3 regions of the Neobacillus sp. FW104-15D2 genome follow, and region 1 is predicted to be linked to each of the others. Evidence: riboswitches for the same ligand, from Rfam matches in the RefSeq annotation. Region 1 holds a riboswitch; each other region holds the start of a gene.
What was found. Region 1 has a riboswitch for thiamine pyrophosphate ahead of AC3WR0_RS03550 (solute carrier family 23 protein). Riboswitches for the same ligand answer to the same signal wherever they lie in the genome.
Positions count from the first base shown of each region.

Region 1 (8,171 bases):
GGGAAAACAGTTAAAGGCATGGAAAAATAAAAGCCTTGCAGCTGAAATAGGCTATTTGCCGCAAAACCCTAAGTTATTTTTCATACAGGATACTGTAGAAAAAGAAATTCAGGATACTCTTGAACAATGGGGATTAAAGAACGAACATGAGGTTGAGCCTCTTCTGGAGAAGCTTGGAATAAATCATCTTCGCCATAATCATCCATACGATTTAAGCGGCGGAGAACTTCAGAAAGCAGCGCTAGCCTGCCTGCTTTTAAGAAAGCCTGAAATTCTGCTGCTGGATGAACCTACAAAGGGACTGGATCCCTTGTCGAAGGATCATTTAGCAGATATTCTTTGTAAGTTGAATTGCGAGGGCGTTTCTATCCTGATGTCCACCCACGATGTAGAGTTTGCAGCCCGCTACGCCTCAAAATGCGGAATGATGTTTCAGGGAAGTATAACATCGGAATCTGAGCCCGATGCTTTTTTTAGTGGGAATTTCTTTTATACTACGATGGTACAACGGCTGTTTCGCAGTAGGTCCGACCAACAAATCGTTACCCTCGAGGAGGCAGTTGAGCTATGCAGGCTAAGAAGATAATTGTTACTTCAGCGGCACTCCTTATGGTTGCACTGCTCTTATATTTATCATTTAGCTTGCAAAGTCAGTATATATGGCTAAGCCTGGCCATTGTTGTCCTTTCAATGCTGCTGTTATTAATAAGGTTTGAAAAAAGAAAGGCAGAACCACGCGAACTGGTGTTGCTTGCTGTCCTCGCGGCTATTGCGGCTGTAGGCAGGGTTCCGTTTGCCAGTATTCCAAGTGTTCAGCCTACAACTTTTGTGATTATGATGTCAGGATTGGTTTTTGGTGCAGAGAGTGGCTTTATTATTGGGGCGGTCGCAGCACTTGCATCAAATATGATCCTTGGCCAGGGACCTTGGACACCCTGGCAGATGGCTGCCTGGGGACTTGTCGGTTTCTCCGCAGGCTTATTAAAGAACAGCCGATTAATGAACTGGACCTGGGGCAGGGTGGTCTTCGGAATTGTTTGGGGATTTTTATTTGGGTGGATTATGAATATTTGGGGTTACTTTTCCTTTACACAGGGAGGAAATCTCTTTGAATTAAAATCAATATTCACTTACTTTGCTGCCAGCGCTCTGTTTGATGCCATGCATGCTGCATCAAATGTCTTTTTTCTGGTTTTGTTTGGCAAGCCCTGGATGAAAATACTTACCAGGTTTAAAAGGAAATATGGGCTGATGGAATTTTGAGAAACGTAGTTAACCACTTTTCATAAATGATATCTTAACATCAAATTGATCCATAAAAAGGTTGAAATTGATGTTAAAATCAACTTAAGATCTCCCCTTCACGCAAAGGGAGTTTTTTCATCCTCTTGTCATCTTCAATGATTAGGTATATTCTGAAACAGAATTAAATATCGCGAAAAACTGCTAGGGGTGCCCAGGTATGGGCTGAGAGAAAAACACTCGTTTTTTAACCCTTTGGACCTGATCTGGATCATACCAGCGTAGGAAAGTAGTGAGAAACTGTTTTTTCTCTAACTTTTTTAAGCTAACCAGGTCCGATTGGGAACCTGGTTTTTTATTTGCGTAAAAAAATAAGGAGAGAATATCAATGGAACTAAATGAACAGCCCAACGAAGGTTTAACTAGCAGAATTGATGATAAATTGCCTCCTGCTAAAAGCTTTTTATATGGTCTCCAGCATGTCTTTGTTTCAAATGTCTGGCTTGACCCAATTTTTGTAGCGGCAATGATTGGTCTGCCGCTGACTTTATCCGCCAATATTGTAAACAGTATTTTTATTGCTGCAGGACTGGTAACGCTAATCCAGGCTACTAGACTAGTTCGGCTTCCAATCGTGCAGGGACCTTCCGCCGCTTTTGATTCGATTATGATTGCCGCGGGAAAGGCACATGGGCTTGCAGCAGCTAGTGGAGGAATCCTGTTAAGTGCTCTTATTGTTTTTATTTTGTCTATTACAGGATTAATTGGCCGCTTGAAAGCAATATTTACTCCTGTTATTTCGGGGACAGTTATTTTTGTTGTTGGTATTTCACTTTCAAGCTTTACGCTTTTTGAATTCCTTGGAGGGACACCGGGAATGGAAAGCTTTGCAAAGCCTTCGACACTTGCTATGTCTATACCAACAGCGGGTGTAGTTATTCTATTATCACTATTTGGCAAAGGAATGTGGAAGTCTTTTTCTTTCTTAATCGCTTTAGTAATTGGTGATATTATAGCGTCTCTTTTGGGGAAAACTAATTTTTCCATTATTGCTGACAAGAGTTGGTTTGGATTGCCGCACTTTCTTCCTTACGGTGCATTAACCTTTCATTGGAGCACTTTTATTACTTTCTTTGTTGCCTATATTGTAGCCGTTATTGAAGCAATGGGTGTATATCAGGCTTCTGCTGAAACACTGAAGGTCGATCTTGACTCCAAACGAATCCGAAATGGCTTTGCAGGTGAGGCAGCAGGTTCAATGCTTTCTTCATTAATTGGCGGATTTCCAACCACTGCTTATGCCCAAAATGTAGGTCTATTAAGGTTAACAGGGGTAGGGTCAAGATATCCAGTTATGTATGCAGGGGTAATATTTCTAATTCTAGGCCTTGTTCCGAAAGCTGGTGCTCTTTTGGCATTGACACCTGATGCCGTGGTAGGAGGCATCTTTTTACCCGCTGCAGCAAGTCTCATATTTACTGGAATTTCCTTGTTAGGTAAGATTGAAAAGTCCGAAAGAAATTATATGATTATAGGTTTATCCATATTACTTGCGATTTCACTGCCTGAATATTTTAAAGAGGCAAAAGGTGCCGTTGGGACGTTCCTTTCCAACAGCATAATGATTGCTGCCTTTACATCAATCATTTTGCAGTTCTTTCTTGTCAATATTCCTAATCGCATCAATAGAAACCATAAATAAAATTAAAGGGTTCTGGCCGACTAGTCCAGAACCCTTTATATATTAAAAAGGGGGAATAGACTTATGAAGACAATAGGATTAATTGGCGGGATGAGCTGGGAATCAACTAAGCATTATTATGAGCTGATAAATGAAAAGATAAAGGAAGAATTAGGTGGGCTTCATTCAGCAGAATGTATTTTATATTCCGTTGATTTTGAAGTAATAAAGGAACTTCAATTCGCGGGGGAATGGGAAAAGGCAGGGGAGATATTGAGTGCCACAGCTATAAAATTAGAAAATGCCGGTGCCGATTTTATTATACTTTGTACCAACACTATGCACATTTCAGCAGATGCAATCCTGCAGAAAATTACTATTCCTTTTTTACATATTGCTGACCCAACAGCTTATCAAATCAAATCAGAAGCCAAAAAGACCATCGGGCTGCTAGGCACAAATTTTACGATGGAGGAAGACTTTTATAAAGGAAGGCTGACTCAAAAGCATGGCTTGGAAGTTATTATTCCTGAAGAAGATGACCGAAAGGAAATCCATAGAATTATTTATGATGAGTTATGCTTGGGGGACATTAAGCTGGAATCCAAAGAGAAATATAAAAATATTATTAGTAAAATGGCCGAAAAAGGGGCAGAAGGCATTATTCTCGGATGCACTGAAATAGGGATGCTCATAAAGCCTGAAGATGTCACCCTTCCTCTTTATGATACCACGGCGCTTCATGCCTTCTATGCTGTGAAAAAGGCGTTAACTGAATAGATACAAGGGGAGAAAGCATAGAGATAGCTGGATTACTATCTTTTTATGCTGTCTTCTTTTTTTGTTGGGAATTCTCTATCAGACAAAATTCCAAAGAAATCCATGAAAATGTCTCATAGCCCACATCGATAATCCTTTGAGTGATAATCAAAATATCCCTTCCTCCATTATTAGAATTAGATTAATGCCAAATATTACGATAGACGAATCCAAAGGAAGAGAGTATAGTATTTAATGTTGTTTTGGGTTATATGAAATATTTTCTTAAGGGAAAATTAAGAATTATAAAATACTCTATTAGTTGTATGTTAAAAGTATTTTTTTAGTGTTTTACTGAGGAGGAACTTCCATGGATAGATTGTTACAATTAAATACAATTTTTATCAGTATTGTGATTGAAGCTATCCCTTTTATTATAATTGGTGCGTTTGTGTCAGCACTAATAGAAGTTTTCGTTTCTGAAAATACGATTATTCGAATCATGCCTAAAAATCGATTCTTATCTGTCATTACCGCTAGTTTAATAGGAGCATTATTCCCTGGCTGTGAATGCGGCATTGTTCCGATTACAGCCCGCTTAATAAAAAAGGGTATGGCGCCCTACTCTGCTATTTCATTCATGCTTTCGGCTCCTATTATTAATCCGATTGTTCTGTTTGCTACTTTTATTGCCTTCGGCGATAGCTGGACGATGGTATGGTATCGGGCAGGTCTTGCAATAGGCGTTTCGATTTTAGTCGGGATCATTCTATCTTTTTTCAGTAAAGGAAGCCCAATAAAAATCAATCACGATGAGCATATACACGATCATTCGCATCAAAATACCAAACAAAAATTGATTAGTGTTGTTACCCATACAATTGACGAGTTTTTAAGTGTAGGTAAATTTCTAGTCATGGGATCACTCATTGCTTCTGCTATGCAGGTTTATATCCCAACTAAGATTCTTGTTACATTAGGGCATACGAAAATAACAGCTTCATTAATCATGATGGCTTTAGCTTTTATTTTGTCCATCTGTTCAGAAGCGGATGCTTTTGTAGCTTCTTCGTTTAGAAATAGTTTTGCTCAAAGTTCAATCGTAGCTTTTTTAGTGTTCGGGGCAATGGTAGACATAAAGAATCTTTTAATGATGTTTGGTTCATTTAAACCGAAGTTTGTTATTCTTTTAATATCTTTAATTTCAACGTTGGTATTCATTGGTTCACTTCTTTTGTAAAGGATGATTGATAATGTTTCGAATCATTATTTTACTGCTTTTTACGAACTTATTTTTTATGCTGCACTCCACTGGAGACATTACAAAGTATATAAACATGAAATATTCCTTCCTTTCGTACAGTATGATTTTCGTTTTATTCTTTTTAACAATTGCTGAAGGAATACGCTGGTATTTTTCTGATAAAAAGAAGCAGGATGAACATGTTGAATGTGGCTGCAGTACCGGCCATTGCCATCATGATCACCAATCAAATAAAAATAAAGTAACAAAAGGAAAAAAGGTTAAAAGATTCTTATCTTATGCTATGGTTTTAATACCTGCCCTATCAGGCGTTCTTTTACCTGTTGCTACTCTTGATTCAAAGCTGGTTGATGCTAAAGGATTTCAATTTCCTGCTTTAGAGGATGGAAATGATAAGTATGGCATGCATCAGGTTCTCAACCCTGATATGAGCCAATTTATGGGGAAAGATGCTTTTTTGGATCTTGTTAGCAAAGAATCAAAATCCTATAAACCAAAAAACCATATAACACTTACGGATGAGGATTATTTAAAAGGGTTAGAAGTTATATATAATTACCAGGGAGATTTCACAGGGAAATCAATTACCATTAATGGTTTTTCTTATAACGGTCCGAACCTAAATAAAAATCAAATCTTTTTACTGCGATTCGGGATTATCCATTGTATAGCAGATTCTGGAGCATTTGGTATGATGATTCAATTCCCAAATGATATTCAAATACCTAATGATCAGTGGTATCAAGTAACAGGAACTTTAGAGACAGCCTATTATCAGCCTTTTAAAGCAAAGGTTCCTGTTTTAAAAGTGACAGATTATAAAATCATAAACAAACCAAAAGATCCTTATGTTTATCGAAATAGTTTTAACTAATATTTATAGCACAAAGAAGAACAGATGCCAGGCACCTGTTCTTCTTTGTTATATGGAAAGATATATCCCAGAACCTCAAAGTGAAATTAACTTTTTCATAATTAAAAAGGACATTTAAGCTTTTTGGTTTTTGGGGAATGTAAGCCCGATCCTGGTACCTTTATCAATTCTGCTTGTAACATTTACTTTCCCATGGTGCTTTTCAATAATCCAATGGGCAATGGAAAGTCCGAGACCCGTCCCTTCTGATAAGGTCCTTGCTTTATCACTTTGATAAAAACGGTCGAATATCTTAGGGATGTCATCTTCATTAATTCCAATACCATTATCCTCAACTATTAATTCAATCGAAGAATGTGACTGCCGGCAGGAAAGGCTGATAATCCCGCCCTCGCCAGTAAATTTCATCGCGTTATCTAAAAGGATGACAATGAGCTGATGAATCCGCTCCTTATCACCTGTAAAGGTAACAGGCTCCGGTATATCCAGCAGCAGTTCTTTTTCCTGATAAGAAATAATTTCTTCATATTGGCTGGCAAGCTCTTTAAGCAGCTGGTCAAGCTGAAAAGGCTGTTTTATTACCTCTATTTGATTGGAGTCGGACCTAGCCAGTGTAAGCAAATTCCTTACTAACTTTGATAACCTTCTTGATTCATTGGAAATAGCTGAAATATCAAGAATTCTATCTTCTATTGTTGCGGAAGGTGAGCGAAACAACAAATCCGTCTTGGCCTGAATAACTGCTAGCGGTGTTCGCAATTCATGGGAGGCATCCGAAACAAATTGCTGTTGTTTACCCCAGGCGTTCTGAATTGGAATCAAAGATCGTTTTGCCAAAAAGTAGCCGAATATGACGGCAGCAGCCATTGCTATGCCGCATCCTGTGATGATAATAAGCATCAATCTTCCCAGGAATTCTTTTTCAGAGTTGATGTTGCGCAAAAACTGAAGGGTGGTCGTTCCTTCAAATGGCACTGTAGCTTTTACTGCATAGTAGCGAAAGGTAAAATCTCCGATCGTAACGTCGTCGAGTTTATTTAAATTCTTAGGCCGGACGTTCTTTTCAAGCTCTTGGAACCTTTCGGCTTCAGGAGCTTGATCCTCAGACAAGTTATTTTTCTCATTCCATTGTAAAACAATGATACGAGGATCCCGAAAACCCATTTCTCCGTGCCTTCTATCATCATCTCTGGTTCTTTCGTGCGGAAAATCCTTTCTCCCTGCAGCTTCAAGCAGAGACCTGTTTACATCCTCATACAATCGATGTTCAGTGTAAAAATAAAGAATGCTTCCTAAAGAGCTGATTAAAATGGCGAAAACTATGGAATTCGTAATAGTTAGCCTTAATAAAGTTTTCCGAAACATGGTGTTCTCCTTATGCTTCTTTCAAAATATATCCTACCCCGCGGACGGTTTTGATATCTGAATGATAACCGGAAGGCTCAAGTTTTTTTCTTAAATGGTGCATGAACACTTCCACAATTGCAATAGTGGTATCTGAGTCGAATCCCCAAACCCTGTCATAGATTTGTTCCTTAGTCAGAATGGCCCCACGGTTTTGAATAAGATACTCTAGTAATTCATACTGTTTTAAAGTTAATTTCATAGGCTTTCCATCTACATGAACATCACGGTCTTTTCCAAGCATTTCAATCCCTCTGTATTGAAGAGTTTGATTCGTTGTCAGGCTGCCGCTTCTTCGCAAAAGGGCCCGAATTCTGGCTTTTAATTCTGCTGCCTGAAAGGGTTTTGTGATATAATCATCGCCTCCGGAATCCAGACCTTTAACCCTGTCTTCAAGTGAATCTTTTGCAGTCAAAAATAAAACAGGAGTCTTAATATCCTCTTTTCTTAAAGCCTGAAGCACCTCGAAACCATCCATTCCCGGCATCATGACATCCAAAATAATAGCATCATATATGTTTTGGCGTGCAAAAAATAAACCATCATCACCGTTCTCAGCCTGGTCTACCGTAAACTCGTCTGATAATAATTCAACAATAGATTTTAAAAGGGGTAAATGATCTTCAACAACTAATAAGCGCATGGTTTTCTCCTTTATGGTAAAAGCTCAAGAATAAGACAATCGGTTATCTCATTATCTGCTGTTAATCTTAATTTTTCCTTAAGGACTCTAATAAAGTATATTTATAATAATAAACTAAAACCTAACGGTGATAATAATGGAAGATGGAAATTAAAAGAAAAAATATTAGTGAAGGAAGCAAATCATGCAAAACTCTTTTTTTAGATTCTTAATTGTAGGAGTCATTAATACATGTGTAGGGTTAAGCGTCATGTATCTTTTTCTCCACTTTACAAAGTCATATTGGGTTTCTACTTTTACAGGA
Region 1 is NZ_JBYTCJ010000003.1:32,180-40,350, reverse strand. Features, by position in the region: gene AC3WR0_RS03560 (ABC transporter ATP-binding protein) at 1-586, shown strand, start outside; gene AC3WR0_RS03555 (ECF transporter S component) at 568-1,263, shown strand; TPP riboswitch at 1,439-1,547, shown strand; gene AC3WR0_RS03550 (solute carrier family 23 protein) at 1,631-2,944, shown strand; gene AC3WR0_RS03545 (aspartate/glutamate racemase family protein) at 3,008-3,703, shown strand; gene AC3WR0_RS03540 (permease) at 4,053-4,922, shown strand; gene AC3WR0_RS03535 (TIGR03943 family putative permease subunit) at 4,936-5,820, shown strand; gene AC3WR0_RS03530 (sensor histidine kinase) at 5,935-7,185, opposite strand; gene AC3WR0_RS03525 (response regulator transcription factor) at 7,196-7,867, opposite strand; gene AC3WR0_RS03520 (GtrA family protein) at 8,052-8,171, shown strand, end outside.

Region 2 (8,171 bases), on a different contig from region 1:
TCAATGAAACTACTTTGTCTGTTCCTAAAGTGCTGTCATAAGAGTACTTCATACCTGAGATTTGGAGTATACGGCCTGTAGCCCATTGCTGGTTCAATGCCTGACGAATCTGTTCTCCAGTTAAGTTCATTGTAATTAATTGATTATTAAATGGCTGAACAGTGAATAATTCACCCCATGTAATTTCTCCGCTGTTAATATTAGCGCGAATGCCTCCAGGATTAGTAATGGCAATTTGAGCATTCGTTGAAGCACGCTGTGCATCAGTAATAAAATCTCCAATGTTTGATTCACCGCTTGCATTCTGATCCTGTGTTAATGCTGTTGCTGCACTGCCAACCACTTTATTAATTAAAGGTGCTACCTTTGCTTCGTCATTATCTATCATTTGTTTAACCTGAGGGTCAGGCTGAATGGCATCTTGATAGGTATTTACAATTTCTGCATCACTTTTTACTACATCCTTGGTTTTTGGATCAATCCAAAGATGAACATCATCAAAGGCGGTACCATAGGAGTAGGCTTGAACCACTAATTTTCCGTTTACTTTTGTGTTCATGTACGCATGGTTATGGCCGCCAAAAATAACATCCACCTCTGGGTCTATATTTTGAGCAATATCATAGACTCTGCCATTTGCGTTGGAACCGTCCGTTGCTGAAGTTCCTGGATCATGTGCCAGTACAACGATTGTTTTAACGCCTTTTTTCTTTAACTCTTTCGCATATTTATTAATAGCTTCTGTTTCATCTGTAAATTCGATGTCTTTTACATTTGAAGGCATCGTAATAGTAGGAGTTTCAGTTGTTACCACTCCGATAAAACCAATATCCACACCATGGACTTTTTTAATCATATAAGGAGGCAGAATTGGTTTTTTATTGCTAGTATTAACGACATTTGCGCAGATGTATGGATAATTAGCACCCTCAAAATATTCACCGGTATTAGGGTTTTTTCCGCCATAAATTTGACGAAGCATTTCATTCACTCCGTGGTCAAATTCGTGGTTTCCAATCGTACTAACATCGAAATGAAGAGTGTTAAAAATATTAATGGTCGGCTCATCCTGCAAAAGAGCAGATACAGGTGCTGAAGCACCAACATTGTCACCGACAGCAAGCAATAACGTATCTTTAACCTTGGCTTGTTCTTGTTTTAAATAAGCTGCAAGATAATCAGCACGTCCAACAGAACGACCATTTACCTTACGAGTAACATCCAATTGACCATGAAAATCATTGACACCAAGAAGCTGAACTTCAAATGGATGCGGAGTTGTTATGGATGACGCAGTTTGATTCATCTCCGCATGGGTAGTATTTGTAAATGGTAATGTTAATAATGTAGCCAAGCTTGCTGATAAAACCATTAGTCCTTTTTTACGCAAATGAACCCTCTCCCGATAGCATAATAGTTTACGAGAGTTATTATATTATGCGAACAATAGATATATCAAGTAAAATATTGTTCGTATTTACGGTTGATTATAGAACGTGGTATTCATATTAATTACTTTTTAATTGTAAAATGCATATCTTTAGATTTTAATAGAAAGTAATTTATTAACGATTAAAAAACGAACGATTTGTTTGTTTGACAAATTATTGTTCGTTTATTATACTCAGTTTTGTGTTTTTGTGAAGCAAGGATCCTCCATTGTATTAAATGAATAAACTTGTTCCACTTTTGGCAAAATATTTCTATTCGATGGTTAATTTTTATATGCAGTGGAACGAAAGTAATGCTTGCTCTACATTAGAAAAACTTGGCATTCGCCAAGTCCCTTTGGCGGATGACCTAATTTTACTTATGCGTTCAGAATTTAGGGATATAAATTCTGATTAGCTAAAAAAAGCGGAGGTATAACAACATGAAAAAACAAAAACTGGGAGTGGCACTCTCACTGCTGCTGGCGGCTGGAACGCTTTTAGGCGGATGTGGAAAAAATGCCGACAACAACAAAAACAATGCAGGTGGAAAGAAAGGCTTTACGGTTGGAATGGTCACTGACATCGGCGGGGTTGACGACAAATCCTTCAATCAATCTGCTTGGGAAGGCTTGCAGGCATTTGGTAAAGCAAACAACCTGACTAAAGGCAGAAACGGATATGATTATCTGCAATCAACTTCGGATGCAGACTATGTTCCAAACCTAAATACACTAGCACGCCAAGGCTATGACCTGGTATATGGTATTGGTTTCTTAATGCAGGATGCAATTGATGAAATTGCAAAACAACAAAAGGATACTAAATTTGCGATTATCGATTCTGAGGTAAAAGAACCTAACGTAGCAAGCGTTCTTTTTAAGGAGCAGGAAGGGGCCTTCCTTGCAGGTGTCGCTGCAGCAATGACAACAAAGTCTAACCATGTCGGTTTCATTGGCGGTATGAAAAACGCCGTAATTGAACGTTTTGAAGCAGGTTTCATAGCAGGTGTCCATGCAGCAAAGCCTTCAGTAAAGGTTGACTCTCAATATGCTGGCGCTTTTGATAAAGCAGAACTTGGACAGTCTATTGCGTCTAAAATGTATGCAACGGGCGCAGATGTCATTTTCCACGCATCAGGCGGTACAGGCAATGGACTTTTTAAAGAAGCCAATGACTTAAAGAAAAAAGATCCTAAACGTGAAATCTGGGCAATTGGTGTTGACCGAGATCAGAGCAATATGGGTGAGGATGTGGTTCTGACTTCCGCTCTTAAACGTGTCGATGTAGCGGTACAAGATACGGCTAATAAAGCAAAGAACGGCAATTTCCCAGGAGGAAAAGATGTTCTTTATGGATTAAATGAAGGCGGCGTAGGATTAACACCAATTAACGCGAAGGCTGCCAATAAAGATGCAATTGATAAAGCTGTAAAAGATTGGACAGATAAAATCAAGTCTGGAGCGGTAAAAGTTCCCGGCACTCTGGCTGAATTGAAAACATTTAACGCAAAATAATATTGAAAAAGAAATAAGCGGGGGGCTAACCCGCTTTTTCATTTGTTATCGAGCAACAGAATTTATTAAATTTTTTATGCAGAACAGTGTGTTCTCTCTTATAAAGGAGTGTAATAAATGGAAAATGTTTTTGATTATGAGGATATTCAATTGATTCCGGCAAAAGCGATGGTTAATAGCCGGTCGGAGTGTGATACATCCGTTAATTTTGGTGGACGCACGTTTAAGCTCCCTGTAGTGCCTGCTAATATGCAGACGATTATAGACGAGAAGATTGCGATCTATTTAGCAGAAAATAATTATTTTTATATTATGCATCGTTTTTACCCGGAGAAGCGGTTGGATTTTGTAAAAGATATGAATTCTCGTGGGTTATATGCCTCGATTAGTGTTGGGGTGAAGGAAGAGGAATATAGATTCATCCAACAATTAGCAGAGGAAGGTCTATCACCTGAATACATTACTATTGATATTGCTCATGGACATTCTAATGCAGTAATCAATATGATTCAGCATATAAAGAAACTTCTTCCTTCAAGCTTTGTTATTGCAGGAAATGTCGGTACTCCTGAAGCAGTAAGAGAATTGGAAAATGCCGGTGCAGATGCAACGAAGGTAGGCATAGGACCAGGAAAGGTATGTATTACTAAAATAAAAACCGGTTTTGGAACAGGCGGCTGGCAATTAGCGGCCCTTAGATGGTGTGCAAAAGCGGCAAGCAAGCCGGTTATTGCAGACGGGGGCATCCGCACACATGGTGATATAGCGAAATCGATTCGGTTTGGAGCTTCTATGGTTATGATTGGCTCATTATTTGCCGGACATGAAGAGTCCCCAGGAGAAATGATCGAAAAAGACGGAAAGCTATGTAAAGAATACTTTGGATCGGCTTCCGAGTTTCAAAAGGGTCAAAGGAAAAATGTCGAAGGCAAAAAAATGTATGTTGAGTATAAAGGTTCTTTAAAGGATACCTTGAATGAAATGAAGGAGGATCTTCAATCGTCCATTTCCTATGCGGGGGGAAATAAGCTGTCAGCAATCCGTACTGTAGATTATGTTATTGTAAAGAATTCAATCTTTAATGGTGATAAAGTATATTAAATAGGGGTTAAACCTATTTTAATTGTGGTTAAAAATGGTTAATGCTGGTGGAAACTATATATCTACTCGCTCCATAGAGTAAATGAACTGCTGAGCAGCTGTCCAGTGCTGGATAGAAAAGAAATGTAAGTTAAAAACGATTTTCTTAGTACTTTACATTTTTTAATCGTGTGCTATAGTTTACTTTATTCCAACTTAATATTATGATCGAATTACACTAGGGGGGCCTTTGGCTGAGATAGAACATTGTTCTAGACCCTTTGAACCTGATCTGGATGATACCAGCGGAGGGAAGTGGAGCGAATCTTTATGTCAGCCTCATTTATTTTGACATTAACCTTCAAACCATTCATTTCTCTGGAAGTGGGTGGTTTTTTATTTTGTATTTTATTAAGGAGCGAAGAAAATGAAGGCTATATCCGGAGATTTATCTCAAAAAATTGCACACGAAGTGGAATCAAGACAAGAAGAATTAATGGAGCTTCTTACCAAATTAATTTCTTTCCCAACAGTAAGTCCGCCTGCCAGGAATACAAATGACATACAAGAATTTATTCAAGACTACTTAAAAGACCTGGGCTTTAAAACGGAAAAGTGGGATGTTTACCCAGGAGACCCTAATGTTGTTGGGATCTTAAAAGGAAAAGTTTCTGAGCAATATAATAGTTTAATCATAAATGGTCATGTGGATGTTGCAGAAGTAGGTGATGATAAAGAATGGAATAAATCTCCCTTTACTACCTATTTTAAAGACCAATATATTTATGGACGTGGTGTTGCCGACATGAAAGGTGGCATTGCAGCATCGCTATTTGCTTTTAAACTATTAAAAGCACTCGATATTACTCTTCAAGGTGACTTGCAATTTCAGTCAGTGATCGGGGAAGAAGTGGGTGAAGCGGGAACACTCGATTGTACAGAAAAGGGGTATACTGCTGACTATGCAGTAGTAGTCGATACAAGTGATTTACATATTCAAGGCCAAGGCGGGGTCATTACCGGCTGGATAACGATTCAAAGTAAAGAAACCTATCACGACGGTTTGCGCAGGAAAATGATTCATGCAGGTGGTGGCGTGAAGGGGGCTAGTGCGATTGAGAAAATGATGAAAATCATCTCTGGCCTTCAAGACCTGGAACGCCACTGGGCGATTACGAAAAGTTATGAGGGCTTTGAACCTGGTGTTAATACCATCAATCCTGCTGTGATTGAAGGTGGCAGGCATGCCGCATTTGTTGCTGATCGCTGCGCACTTTGGATTACGGTACATTTTTATCCGAATGAAGATTATGAAGAAGTTATCAAGGAAATTGAACAACATATTAATGCTGTAGCCGCTGCGGATCCGTGGTTAAGAGAAAATCCGCCAGAATTCAAATGGGGAGGAAAATCGATGATTGAGGATCGTGGAGAGATTTTTCCTTCCTTGGAAATTGATTCAGAGCACCCTGGGACGCTTCTTTTAGCCGATTCGTATGAAAAATTATTAATCCAAAAGCCAACAATAGGAATGTCACCTACAGTTACTGATGCTGGATGGCTAGGACGGGCCGGGATTCCGACTGTCATTTTTGGGCCAGGAAAATTAGAAGATGCACATTCTGTAAATGAAAAGGTGGAAGTTCGTCAATTACTAGATTTTACGAAAGTATTAGCCACATTTATTGCAGAGTGGTGCAACACTAGAAAGGAGGAATAAACAAATGAAATTTACAGACTTTCTTTTTGAAAAAGTAAATGAAATCTGGCAAAAAACTCACCAGCATCCTTTTGTGGTGGGGATGGGGACAGGAGATTTGCCTGTTGAATCGTTTATTCGGTACATGAAACAGGACTATGTCTTTTTAATCGACTATTCCAAGCTTTTTGCACTAGGTGCGGTCAAGGCAAAAGATATCGAGACGATGGCCGCTTTTGCAAAGCTGCTTCATGAGACATTGCATGGGGAAATGGATTTGCACCGCCAATATGCTGAACGATTTGGTATTACCAACCAACAGCTTGAGGAAACGAAGCCACTCCCAATGAATTTTGCCTATACGCGTTATATGCTATATGTGGCTCAGAATGGTTCTCTTGAAGAATTGATCTCTGCGCTGCTGCCTTGTATGTGGAGCTATTGGGAGATTGGCAAGATGCTTGCTGAAAAGTATCCAGGATCTAAAGAGCATCCTTTATATGGTGAATGGATCAAAATGTATTCATCAGATGAATTTGGTTCCTTGGCCACCTGGCTGATTGATTTGTTAGATCAATTGACTGATGGGAAACCGGACCGGGAACTAGAAGACCTCGAAGACCATTTCCTGACGACATCCAGGTTTGAATATATGTTCTGGGATATGGTCTATCAGGGGGGCGAGTGGCCTGTCTAGTTCACCCATTTTATCAATAAAAGAACTTTCGTATGCTTTTCCCGGTGAAGCTAAGGGAAAGCCCGTTTTTCAAAACATTTCAATGAATGTGCTGCCAGGGGAGTTTGTCTCAGTTATTGGCGCGAGTGGTTCAGGGAAAAGCACGTTATTCAAACTGATTGCCGGATTATTGGAGCCTGACCAGGGACAAATCTGGATTAATGGCCAACAATCTGGAAAGCGATTAGGAAAAGTCGGCTTTATGCCCCAAAAGGATCTGCTTTTGCCGTGGAGAACTGTAGCGGACAACGTTATGCTGCCAATTGAGCTTAGCAAGGAAAAAAAGCAAGAGAAAATGAGTGAAATTATTGAAGGGTTAAACAGATTTGGCTTAGCTGGTTATGAAAAAGCCTATCCCCATGAACTTTCCGGTGGAATGAAGCAACGGGTCGCCTTTTTAAGAACGATTATGACTGGAAGAGAACTTTTATTATTAGACGAGCCGTTTGGCGCCCTCGATTCAATGACGAAGCATAATATGCACAGCTGGTTGTTAGAACTTTGGGAAGATCTGCAAAAAACAGTATTGTTCATAACTCATGATTTGGAAGAAGCGATTCTGTTAAGCGATCGAATTTATCTTCTGCCAGATAAAGGAGCGGTAAAAGAATTAAAGGTGGAGATGCCGCGGCCGAGACGTTCTGACCTTATATATCAAACCGAGTTCATTGCAATGAGAAAAGAATTGGAGCTGCTGATTCACAATGAAAAATAGATTCAAGAATTGGGCAGAGAACTATGGACTGTTTCTATTGGTTGTTGTTCTCCTTATATGTGTATGGGAATGGGTCATTAAACAAGGATTTATTCCATCCTTTATTTTGCCTGCGCCCACATCCATCTGGCAATCATTGATGGAAAATCGGCAGCTTTTGCTGGAACAGCATTTACCTGCCACCTTAAAAGAGGTATTGCTTGGTTTTATCCTGTCCTTAATCGGTGGGGTGATAATTGGGGTTGGCATGCACTTTTCACGAGCGTTAGAAAAAGTACTTTATCCATTTCTCGTTATTTCACAAACAGTGCCGCTGATTGCGATTTCTCCTATTTTTATCATGTGGTTCGGCTACTCCATTTGGAGTAAAATTGCCGTTACCATACTAACGGCGTTCTTCCCAATCGTTGTTAGTACATATGATGGGCTTAAAACTGGGGGAGAAGAGTACCGGGAATTATTGTTAACCATGGGGGCCAATCGCTGGCAAATTTTCAAGAAAGTCCAGGTGCCGCTGGCGCTGCCTGTCTTTTTTTCTGGATTGAAAATGTCTGTTGTTTATTGTGTTGTCGGGGCCACGATTGGAGAATGGCTGGGTGCGAGTGAAGGATTGGGATACTTTAGCAGAAGAATGTCTGGCAATTTGCAGGCGGATGCCGTGTTTGCCTCCATATTTTTGCTGTCATTAATGGGAATCGTGCTCTTTTTACTAATTGGTTTGGTAGAAAAGCAATTATTGAAAAATAAAATTCGTTAAACCCAGAAGGGAAGTAAAAGGAAATGAAAAAAAGTTTTTTGGTTATAATCAGTTTGTTTTTACTATTATTAAGTGCATGTAGTGCTGGAAATAAGGATAACCAGACAGGCACGAAAAATACTTCAAAGGAGAAAGTTCAGAAGGTTACCTTAATGTTAGACTGGTATCCGAATGCGGTTCACTCCTTACTTTATGTGGCAAAGGAAAAGGGATATTTTAAAGAGCAGGGCATAGATG
Region 2 is NZ_JBYTCJ010000034.1:43,980-52,150, reverse strand. Features, by position in the region: gene AC3WR0_RS21585 (bifunctional metallophosphatase/5'-nucleotidase) at 1-1,372, opposite strand, end outside; gene AC3WR0_RS21580 (BMP family lipoprotein) at 1,874-2,947, shown strand; gene guaC (GMP reductase) at 3,065-4,048, shown strand; TPP riboswitch at 4,258-4,358, shown strand; gene AC3WR0_RS21570 (acetylornithine deacetylase) at 4,455-5,747, shown strand; gene tenA (thiaminase II) at 5,752-6,423, shown strand; gene AC3WR0_RS21560 (ABC transporter ATP-binding protein) at 6,371-7,177, shown strand; gene AC3WR0_RS21555 (ABC transporter permease) at 7,167-7,934, shown strand; gene AC3WR0_RS21550 (ABC transporter substrate-binding protein) at 7,958-8,171, shown strand, end outside.
Region 2: it holds a riboswitch for thiamine pyrophosphate, as region 1 does, so the genes downstream of both, AC3WR0_RS21570 (acetylornithine deacetylase) here and AC3WR0_RS03550 (solute carrier family 23 protein) in region 1, are expected to answer to the same signal.

Region 3 (8,171 bases), on a different contig from region 1:
TCAATTTGAACAAGAGTTTTCTTTGAAACACCAATAATATCAGCCATTCTGTCCTGGGTATATCCTGCTTCCATACGAATGAGACGGAGTTTTTCAGATACCTTTTTTATAATTTCTTCCCTGGTCACTAGGAACCCTTCCTTCAACTGGTGTTATAGTGAAATTTTACACATAAATATCCTTTTTTAAAAGAAAAACAGCTGCCCCTGGGGAACAGCCGTTGATCGATTTATTTACTTTCGAAAGTACTGCACTGGCTTTCGCAATTTTTTGACAGAGAGCAGGCCGCACATTTGCCTTTTTTTGATTTATTGATAAACCGGACAAAAGCCCAGCTGGCATAGCTAAAGATGGCACCGCCTATTATAATATTTGCGATCATAAATCCCACACCTTTCTCTTTTCCGTGAATTAGTCACAGCTGTTCGAGTTGGAATTATTCCTTATACAAGCCCAAACATTTTTCCGCCCTGATAAACGATTCCAGCCAGTAAATAGGCTATTGCTAAGGCATAAATAATGGAGAAAGCAGTCCATTTCTTGGATGATGTTTCTTTGTATATAGTCGCTGTTGTTGCCAGACATGGAATGTACAGAAGAATAAATACCATAAAGCTATAGGCCGCAAGCGGTGTATAGTAGTTTGATAATAATCCCTGAAGGTTTTCACCCTTAGGAACAAAATAGATGATATTCATTGTGGAGATAATGGATTCTTTCGCCAAAAAGCCTGTGAGAAGGGATGCTCCTGCCTGCCAAGTACCAAAGCCAATCGGCGCGAGCAGAGGCGCAAGCACTCCACCAATAGATGCAAGGAAGCTGTGATCCATATCCACCTTTAATCCGCCAGGACCTGCATACGATAAAACCCATATAAAAACAGAACCTGCAAAAATAAATGTTCCGGCTTTTTTAACAAAGCCTTTCCCTTTATCCCAAGTACTTCTTCTAAGTGCCTGAAACTGTGGTAGTCTGTAAGGCGGAAGCTCGATCACAAACAAGGATGTTTCCGACTTTAAGATGGTTGAAGAAAAAACTTTAGCTAGAATAAGAGCAACGACAATTCCCAGTACATATAAGCTTAAAACTACTAAAGCTTTTTGTCCCTGAAAAAAGGCCCCCACAAATAAGGCATAAACCGGAAGTCTTGCTGAACAGGACATGAGCGGAGTGAGCAATATGGTTAACAGTCGTTCGCGCGGTGTCTCGATTGTCCTTGCAGCCATAATCCCCGGTACATTACAGCCAAAGCCAATCATCATTGGAATAAAGGCTTTACCGTTTAATCCGACAGATTCCATAATCCTGTCCATAACAAGAGCAACCCTTGCCATATAACCTGAGTCTTCTAAAAGTGATATGAAGAAGAACAGGATAAATATTTGCGGTACAAAGACAAGTACGCCTCCTACACCAGCAACCAGTCCCTGGATAATTAGGTCATGGATAAATTGAGACGCTCCAGCAACTGACAGTAATTTCTCAATTCCATTTGTTACGGGACCTGTGAGTAATTTATCAAGCAGGTCAGCCAAAGGAGTTCCAAGCCAGTCAAAAGTGAGCATAAACATCACATACATTAAAGCCAGAAAAATAGGCATTCCAAGATAACGGTTTGTTACCAGACTATCTATCTTTTCTGTTAAGGGAGTTCCAGCTTCTTTCTTCCTGACCGATTCACTCAAAATATTTTCAATAACCATTCTTCTCTTTAAATAGATAAAATGAGGAAGTGTCTTGCCACCTTCTTTGACTTTTACTTTTTCAGTAACATCAGTGAGGAGAGCCTCCATTTTTTGCGGATTCATGATAGTACGAAGGTACTCTTCTACATATTTGTTTCCTTCAAACCATTGAAGTGCCAGCCATCTTGGTGAATGGTTGGTTTTTCCCTCTAATTCACCTGCTGTTAATAAAATGACGTCCTCAACATCTTTTCCATAATAAACCAGGTTTTTCCGGTCTAAGGCATCCTCACCATCGGAAATGACATTAACCAGTTGGTCGCAGCCTTTTCCGCTCCTTGCTACCACAGGGACAACGGTTACGCCAACCATACTGGAAAACTTCTGAATATCGATATTTATTCCGCGGCTAGCAGCTACATCAACCATATTGAGCCCTATTAGAGCTGGCTTTCCATATTCAAGCAATTGGACCGTTAAATGCAAATTACGCTCCAGCTGCGAGGCATCCAATATATTTAATAATCGATCAACCTTTTCATTTAAAAAGAAGGATGTAACCACCCCTTCATCCTTTGAAAGGGGATTTAATGTATAAACTCCTGGCAAATCAATTAATCTGCCAATATTATTTTTAAACAGTCCTACTTTTTTTTCTACAGTTACGCCGCTCCAGTTGCCGACATATTCATAGGACCCAGTTAAGTTATTAAACAACGAAGTTTTACCAGTATTGGGGTTTCCTATTAAAGCAACTTCCATTATAACCGCTCCACTTCAATACAATCTGCTTCCTTGCGGCGTATGCCCACACACTGCCCGCAGGATTCAATCATGATGGGGCCCCCAAAAGGCATTACACATTTTACACAGACCTCAGTTCCCTCTGTGATACCTAAATCAAGTAAACGCCTTTTAACAAGGTGACCTACATGCGAGATATCAATGATCTTTCCTTTTTCTCCTGCTTTCAACTGACCAAACATGCTTATCACCCTTTTAATTGAGAATGATTATCTTTACTATGTAGTTATTTTAACATTAAAAACAAAAAAATGTAAAAGCAATATTAAGGGAAATTCCTTTGAATATGTTGAAAAAGGATAAAAGTTTATAAGTTTGACATATTTACTTTTTTTTTCGCTTTTTTTGGTTTTTAAATTTAGGCGCTTTTAATCTTAGTTGTTGATTATATCTCCGAGCCGGTCGCTTTCCGCGGGAGTCTCGTGACCTTGCGCTACGATCAACATATAAATTCAAAGTTGCTTTTTAACACAGCCAAAATTTAAGAGAAACCTACTTCTATTTTATTTCCAATACATAGGTAAATAGTATTATTCCAATATAATTTTTACAATATTTTTTATTTTCTGTAAATTAAAGGTATTTTTACCATTTCTATAGAATTATATAAATCGAGTGAAAAATGAATGATCATTCAGTTTTTCTCAACAAAAAAACAAAGGGGGTATTATGAATTGAATGTTTTTAGCTTATTTTGGAGTGAATTAGCTAAACTTGCGGTAAAAAAAGGGGTTTTACTGTCTGTTATAGCTGCTCTGCTGATCCCTGTTGTGTACGGTGGAATTCTTCTCTCTCCTACATGGAGTCCGTATGACAATCTTTCTAACCTGCCAGTAGCAGTTGTAAACAACGATGAAGGTGCTATGTCAGGAGATGAGAAAATTAATGTAGGAAATGACCTGGTTGCTGATCTGAAAAAAGGCAAGGATTTGCGCTGGGAATTTGTTGATTCAGACGAAGCTCGATCCGGACTTGATAATTTTAAGTATTATATGATTATTGAAATCCCAAAGGATTTTTCTAAGAGAGTAACCACTGTACTTGAACCAAACCCAAAAAACCTGGAGCTTAAATTTACTCAAAATGAAGGTCTTAATTTTATGGCTGCACAGGTAACCAAAACTGCAACAGAAAGTATCCGCGAACAGCTTGCTAATAAAATTACCGAGAAATACGTAAAGAATATTTTTGCAAATCTTGGTGATGTAGCAAATGGGTTTAAAACAGCTGCGGATGGTTCTTCTCAACTGCATGACGGAACGGTCCAGCTTCATGATGGAACTGGCCAGCTGCTGGATTCACTAACAGAAAAATCAGCCGATATTAAAAAACTTGCAGACGGTTCACAAGAACTTGAGGCAGGAACTGCGGAGATGGCTGGTTCTTTATCCTCTAAGCAAAGTGATATAACCAAACTTGCAAGTGGTTCCAAGGAATTAAAAAATGGAACTGGACTTCTCCTTTCCTCTTTAAACAGTAAATCAGGCGACATCACCCGCTTAGCTCAAGGATCTGCTGCTGCTAATGACGGGACAGGAAAATTGCTTGCTGCTCTAAAAGCTGGGCAGCCTGGCGTTCAGCAGCTCGCTGGAGGCGGGAAGAGCCTAGCAGAAAGTGCACCAGCTCTAAAAGCTGGCACTGAAGGGATTTTAAAAGGTTTAAATGACACCAAAAATGGACTCACTTTAGTAGTGAAGCCTAAAACCGAAGAACTATCGAAGGGTGTTACCGATCTAGTTGGGAGTGTCTCACTTACTGCAAAGGGACTCGATGGTTATGTTTCTTTAATCGAGAATTATATTTCAAACCCTACATCTGAAAATAAAGCACCTTATCTTTTCGCTATAGGTGAACTTAGAAAGATGTCTGACTACCTAAATTCACAAAAAACAAAAGACGATCTTTCTGCACTTACTGCTGGCGCAACCGCTTTACCAAAAGCATTTGAGCCTGGTGGAGTTCCTGGAAAGATACTTACACCTGTTGATGGTCTTAATGCTTTAATAGCAGGTCAGACGCAAATCAATGCAGGTGTTGCTGATTTAGCCGCTAAGGCTCCTGCTCTTCAAAAGGGCACAGCGGACCTTGCGACAGGCTGGAATACAATGATTGATCAAGTTACACTTCTCCACGGTGGCACTACTCAAATTGCCGATGGAACAAAGACCGTCCAAACAGGCTGGAGTGACATGACTGCAGGCGTAACGAAGCTTGATAATGGAGCCGCTCAGATTTCAGCCGGAAATGCATCGGTTGATAAAGGTTGGCATGATCTTTCTGCCGGTGCTGCACAAATTCATACAGGCATGGTTCAGGTCAGCGACGGAAATGCATCTGTTAACCAAGGATGGGGTGACCTAACAACAGGTGTTACTCAATTAAATGATGGAGCTGCCAAGCTTGATGACGGGTCGAACCAGCTCGCTTCCGGATTAAAAGATGGTGCACAAAAAACTAGTGCCATTAAAGCGGATGATCAAAATATCCAAATGTTTGCTTCACCTGTTAATCTGGCAGGAAGCACGATTCATAAGTATCCGCACTACCGGGATTCAACTGCACCGTATGTTTTATCTTTAGCTTTATTTGTTGGAATTCTGGTTTTATCATTATTTATTAATTTCAGAAGGCCTGAAGAAGTTTCCGCGCTCAGCTGGTTTGGAGCTAAGTTCTTAAATCTTTCGGTTCTTGCTGTAGGACAAGCTCTCCTATTATCACTAGTTGTCCTTGGCTTTTTAGGAATGGATGTAGATAACCCAGTGGCTTTCGTTTTATTTACCATAATTGTAAGTATCATTTTTTCAGGTATTATTTTATTTTTTGCATCATTGGGGAATGTCGGAAGATTCATGGCTCTTGCGTTCGTAGTATTACAGCTTTCTACAACTGGGGCTAACCTCCCAATCGAAATGCTGCCTGAAAATCTCCGTAACCTGAGCTCGTACCTTCCATTTACTTATACAATAGAAGGATTTAAGTCTATTATTTCACTTAATGACTCAGGTGCAGCTTTTGGAAACATGGCGATTTTGCTTGGCTTCTTTGTATTATTTATGTTGCTTTCAGCAGCTGTTTTCTTATTTAAGTCCAAGGAACATCCCCACCAAGCGGACATTGCGGTTTAAATTATTCTTTTAAATAAGTAAAAAAAAGCCCTCTTCCATATGGAATGAGGGCTTTTTTCAGCTTATTAATACTCTTTCTTAGCTGTACTATTGAGCATGGTTCTTGGTGCTGCGTTTATAACAAGAATCACCAAGATTGCACTGATAACAAAGCTAGCCAGCATATATGTGCCGTTATAAATTAATGAATAAAGTGCTACAGGCTGGCCTTTGGGTGCATACGAACCAAAGAATACAATCCCGGAAATAAAATGGCAGATAAACCTTAGCAGGCTTCCGATAAAAGCACCGACAACTGCAAGGGTCATCCACTGCCCTTTTCGATTCTGTGCCAATGACTGCTTTAAGCCAGCAGCAACTAATCCAGCAAGGCCCGCTGTTGCAAAAGCTAGAATATAATCAAGGAAGCCCTGAACAGGATGAACAACGGTCGAAAACCCTAAAATCAATTGAAGCAGTCCTAATAAAAAGCCAGTCAAAACCCCGCCTTTGGTTCCCCAGCGGTAGGCCATTAGAAAAATAGGAACCATCGCAATAGAAACAGATCCTCCCTGCGGCCAGATTCTAGAAAAAATAAAACCTGATGCCAGGTCCAGTAGATAAGCAAGTGCTGTAAAAACTGCTACCTCCACTAAAAACAATGTATTGCTTTTCTGATTCAAAACTTTTTCCCCCTTTTAATTTGGAGAGTGTCTTTCCCTATTACCTAATGCTCCGCATAAAAGTGGACTGCAAAAAGCAATCCAGGACGGTTGGGGACCCTGCATTGCCTATATCCTCAAACCACATCCCTACGCTAGCGTTAACTAACAGGTTCATAGGGTCAGAACTCGAACATTCACTCTCAGCCGCTTTTGCAGCTCCCCCTGTGGAAATATTAAATTTAATTCCTTTTCGAATATACTACTTTTTTTCATCTCCGACAAGGAAAAACATGGAATATGCAAAACATGGCCATTGGACGATTTTATTTAGAAGGAATTATGCTTCACCCTATCGAATTAATTCATCTAAAGCCCACTTTCATTTATCCCGATAGGAGGACCAACATGCTAACTCAAAAAAAAGAGGCTTTACTCAATTTTTTTAAAAGCCAGAAACAGCAGCTTTTATACGATTGGGACAAATCTATTATTGTTTCGGACAAGGATCCTTTTAGGGACAAAATACTTGCTAATGGCGAGTCCCTTTTCAATATGGTGTTAATGGTTTTTAAAATGACCCAGGACGAACTGTTGGAATACATAGAACATCTGGCTACAAGCGTATCTCTAGAGCGTGTAGAGGCAAATATCAATATCGGGGAATTTGTTTATAACGTTAATCTTGGCAGAAGTGTGCTTTACAGCTATCTTTCTAAAGCTGAACTGGACTGGAGCGACATGCAGGAATCAATCAATTTAATCAATTTCTGTTTTGACAAATTCCTTTACTTTGCTGTTTCCCACTATACCGAGGAAAAAAATAAAATTATAGAAGAAAAAACCAAGTTTATTGACTCTACACATCAGGACAGGCTTACCTTGCTTGGTCAAATGACATCAAGTTTTATTCATGAATTTCGCAATCCACTTACTTCCATTCAGGGATTTATTCAGCTGTTAAAATCAGATTTTCCCGATATGAAATATCTGGATATCATTTCGAACGAATTGGGACAATTGAATTTCCGCATTTCACAGTTTCTTCTTCTATCAAAAAAGGAACTGATTGGCAAAGAAAAGAGTTACTACAGTTTGAATACTTTAATTGAGGAAGTTTTAAACTTTCTCTATCCCAGTATTCTGGATGGGAAAGTGAAAATTGATAAAAAGTTGTCAGGTGACCCTCAGCTTTATGGATATGCGGATGAAATAAGGCAAGTATTCATTAATATCATCTTTAATGCCATTGATGTACTCGGCCACCAGAGCAGTGAGAATCCTTTAATTGGAATTGTATCGGAATCCCTGGATGAGACAAGCGTCAAAATAACAGTCTCAAATAATGGTCCGATGATACCCGAGGAAATACAAAAAACAATTTTCGAACCCTTTTTCACAACAAAAAAGTTGGGGACGGGGCTCGGACTATTTGTGTGCAAGGAAATTATTGAAAAACATAAGGGTGAAATTTATTGCAAATCCATGCCGAAGAATACATCCTTTTCTATTATCCTTCCAATAGCACTAAATACTTGATTAAAGGAGTTATTTTGTAATGTTTACCTTGAAAATTGATCAGGACATTGAACTTCAATTATTTCAGCTTCATGATTCACAAAAGTTGTATAGACTGGTAGATGAAAATAGAACCTATCTAAGGGAGTGGCTGCCTTGGGTGGATGGTATGACCTCCTCCTTCCAATATCATGGAATTATCCCAATGTGGCTTAAACAGTTCGCCGAAAATAATGGATTTAACGCCGGGATTGTATATAAAGGAGAACTGGCAGGCTCTTTGGGCCTCCACCAAATTGATTGGCATAACCGGCAAACCAGCATTGGTTATTACCTTGGCCAAAAGTTTCAGGGACATGGAATTATGACAAGGGCAGTACAAGGTGTGTTAAACTATG
Region 3 is NZ_JBYTCJ010000013.1:80,931-89,101, forward strand. Features, by position in the region: gene AC3WR0_RS12315 (helix-turn-helix transcriptional regulator) at 1-128, opposite strand, end outside; gene AC3WR0_RS12320 (FeoB-associated Cys-rich membrane protein) at 230-382, opposite strand; gene feoB (ferrous iron transport protein B) at 444-2,447, opposite strand; gene AC3WR0_RS12330 (FeoA family protein) at 2,447-2,671, opposite strand; gene AC3WR0_RS12335 (YhgE/Pip family protein) at 3,164-5,614, shown strand; gene thiT (energy-coupled thiamine transporter ThiT) at 5,680-6,276, opposite strand; TPP riboswitch at 6,386-6,491, opposite strand; gene AC3WR0_RS12345 (histidine kinase N-terminal domain-containing protein) at 6,664-7,794, shown strand; gene AC3WR0_RS12350 (GNAT family N-acetyltransferase) at 7,814-8,171, shown strand, end outside.
Region 3: it holds a riboswitch for thiamine pyrophosphate, as region 1 does, so the genes downstream of both, thiT (energy-coupled thiamine transporter ThiT) here and AC3WR0_RS03550 (solute carrier family 23 protein) in region 1, are expected to answer to the same signal.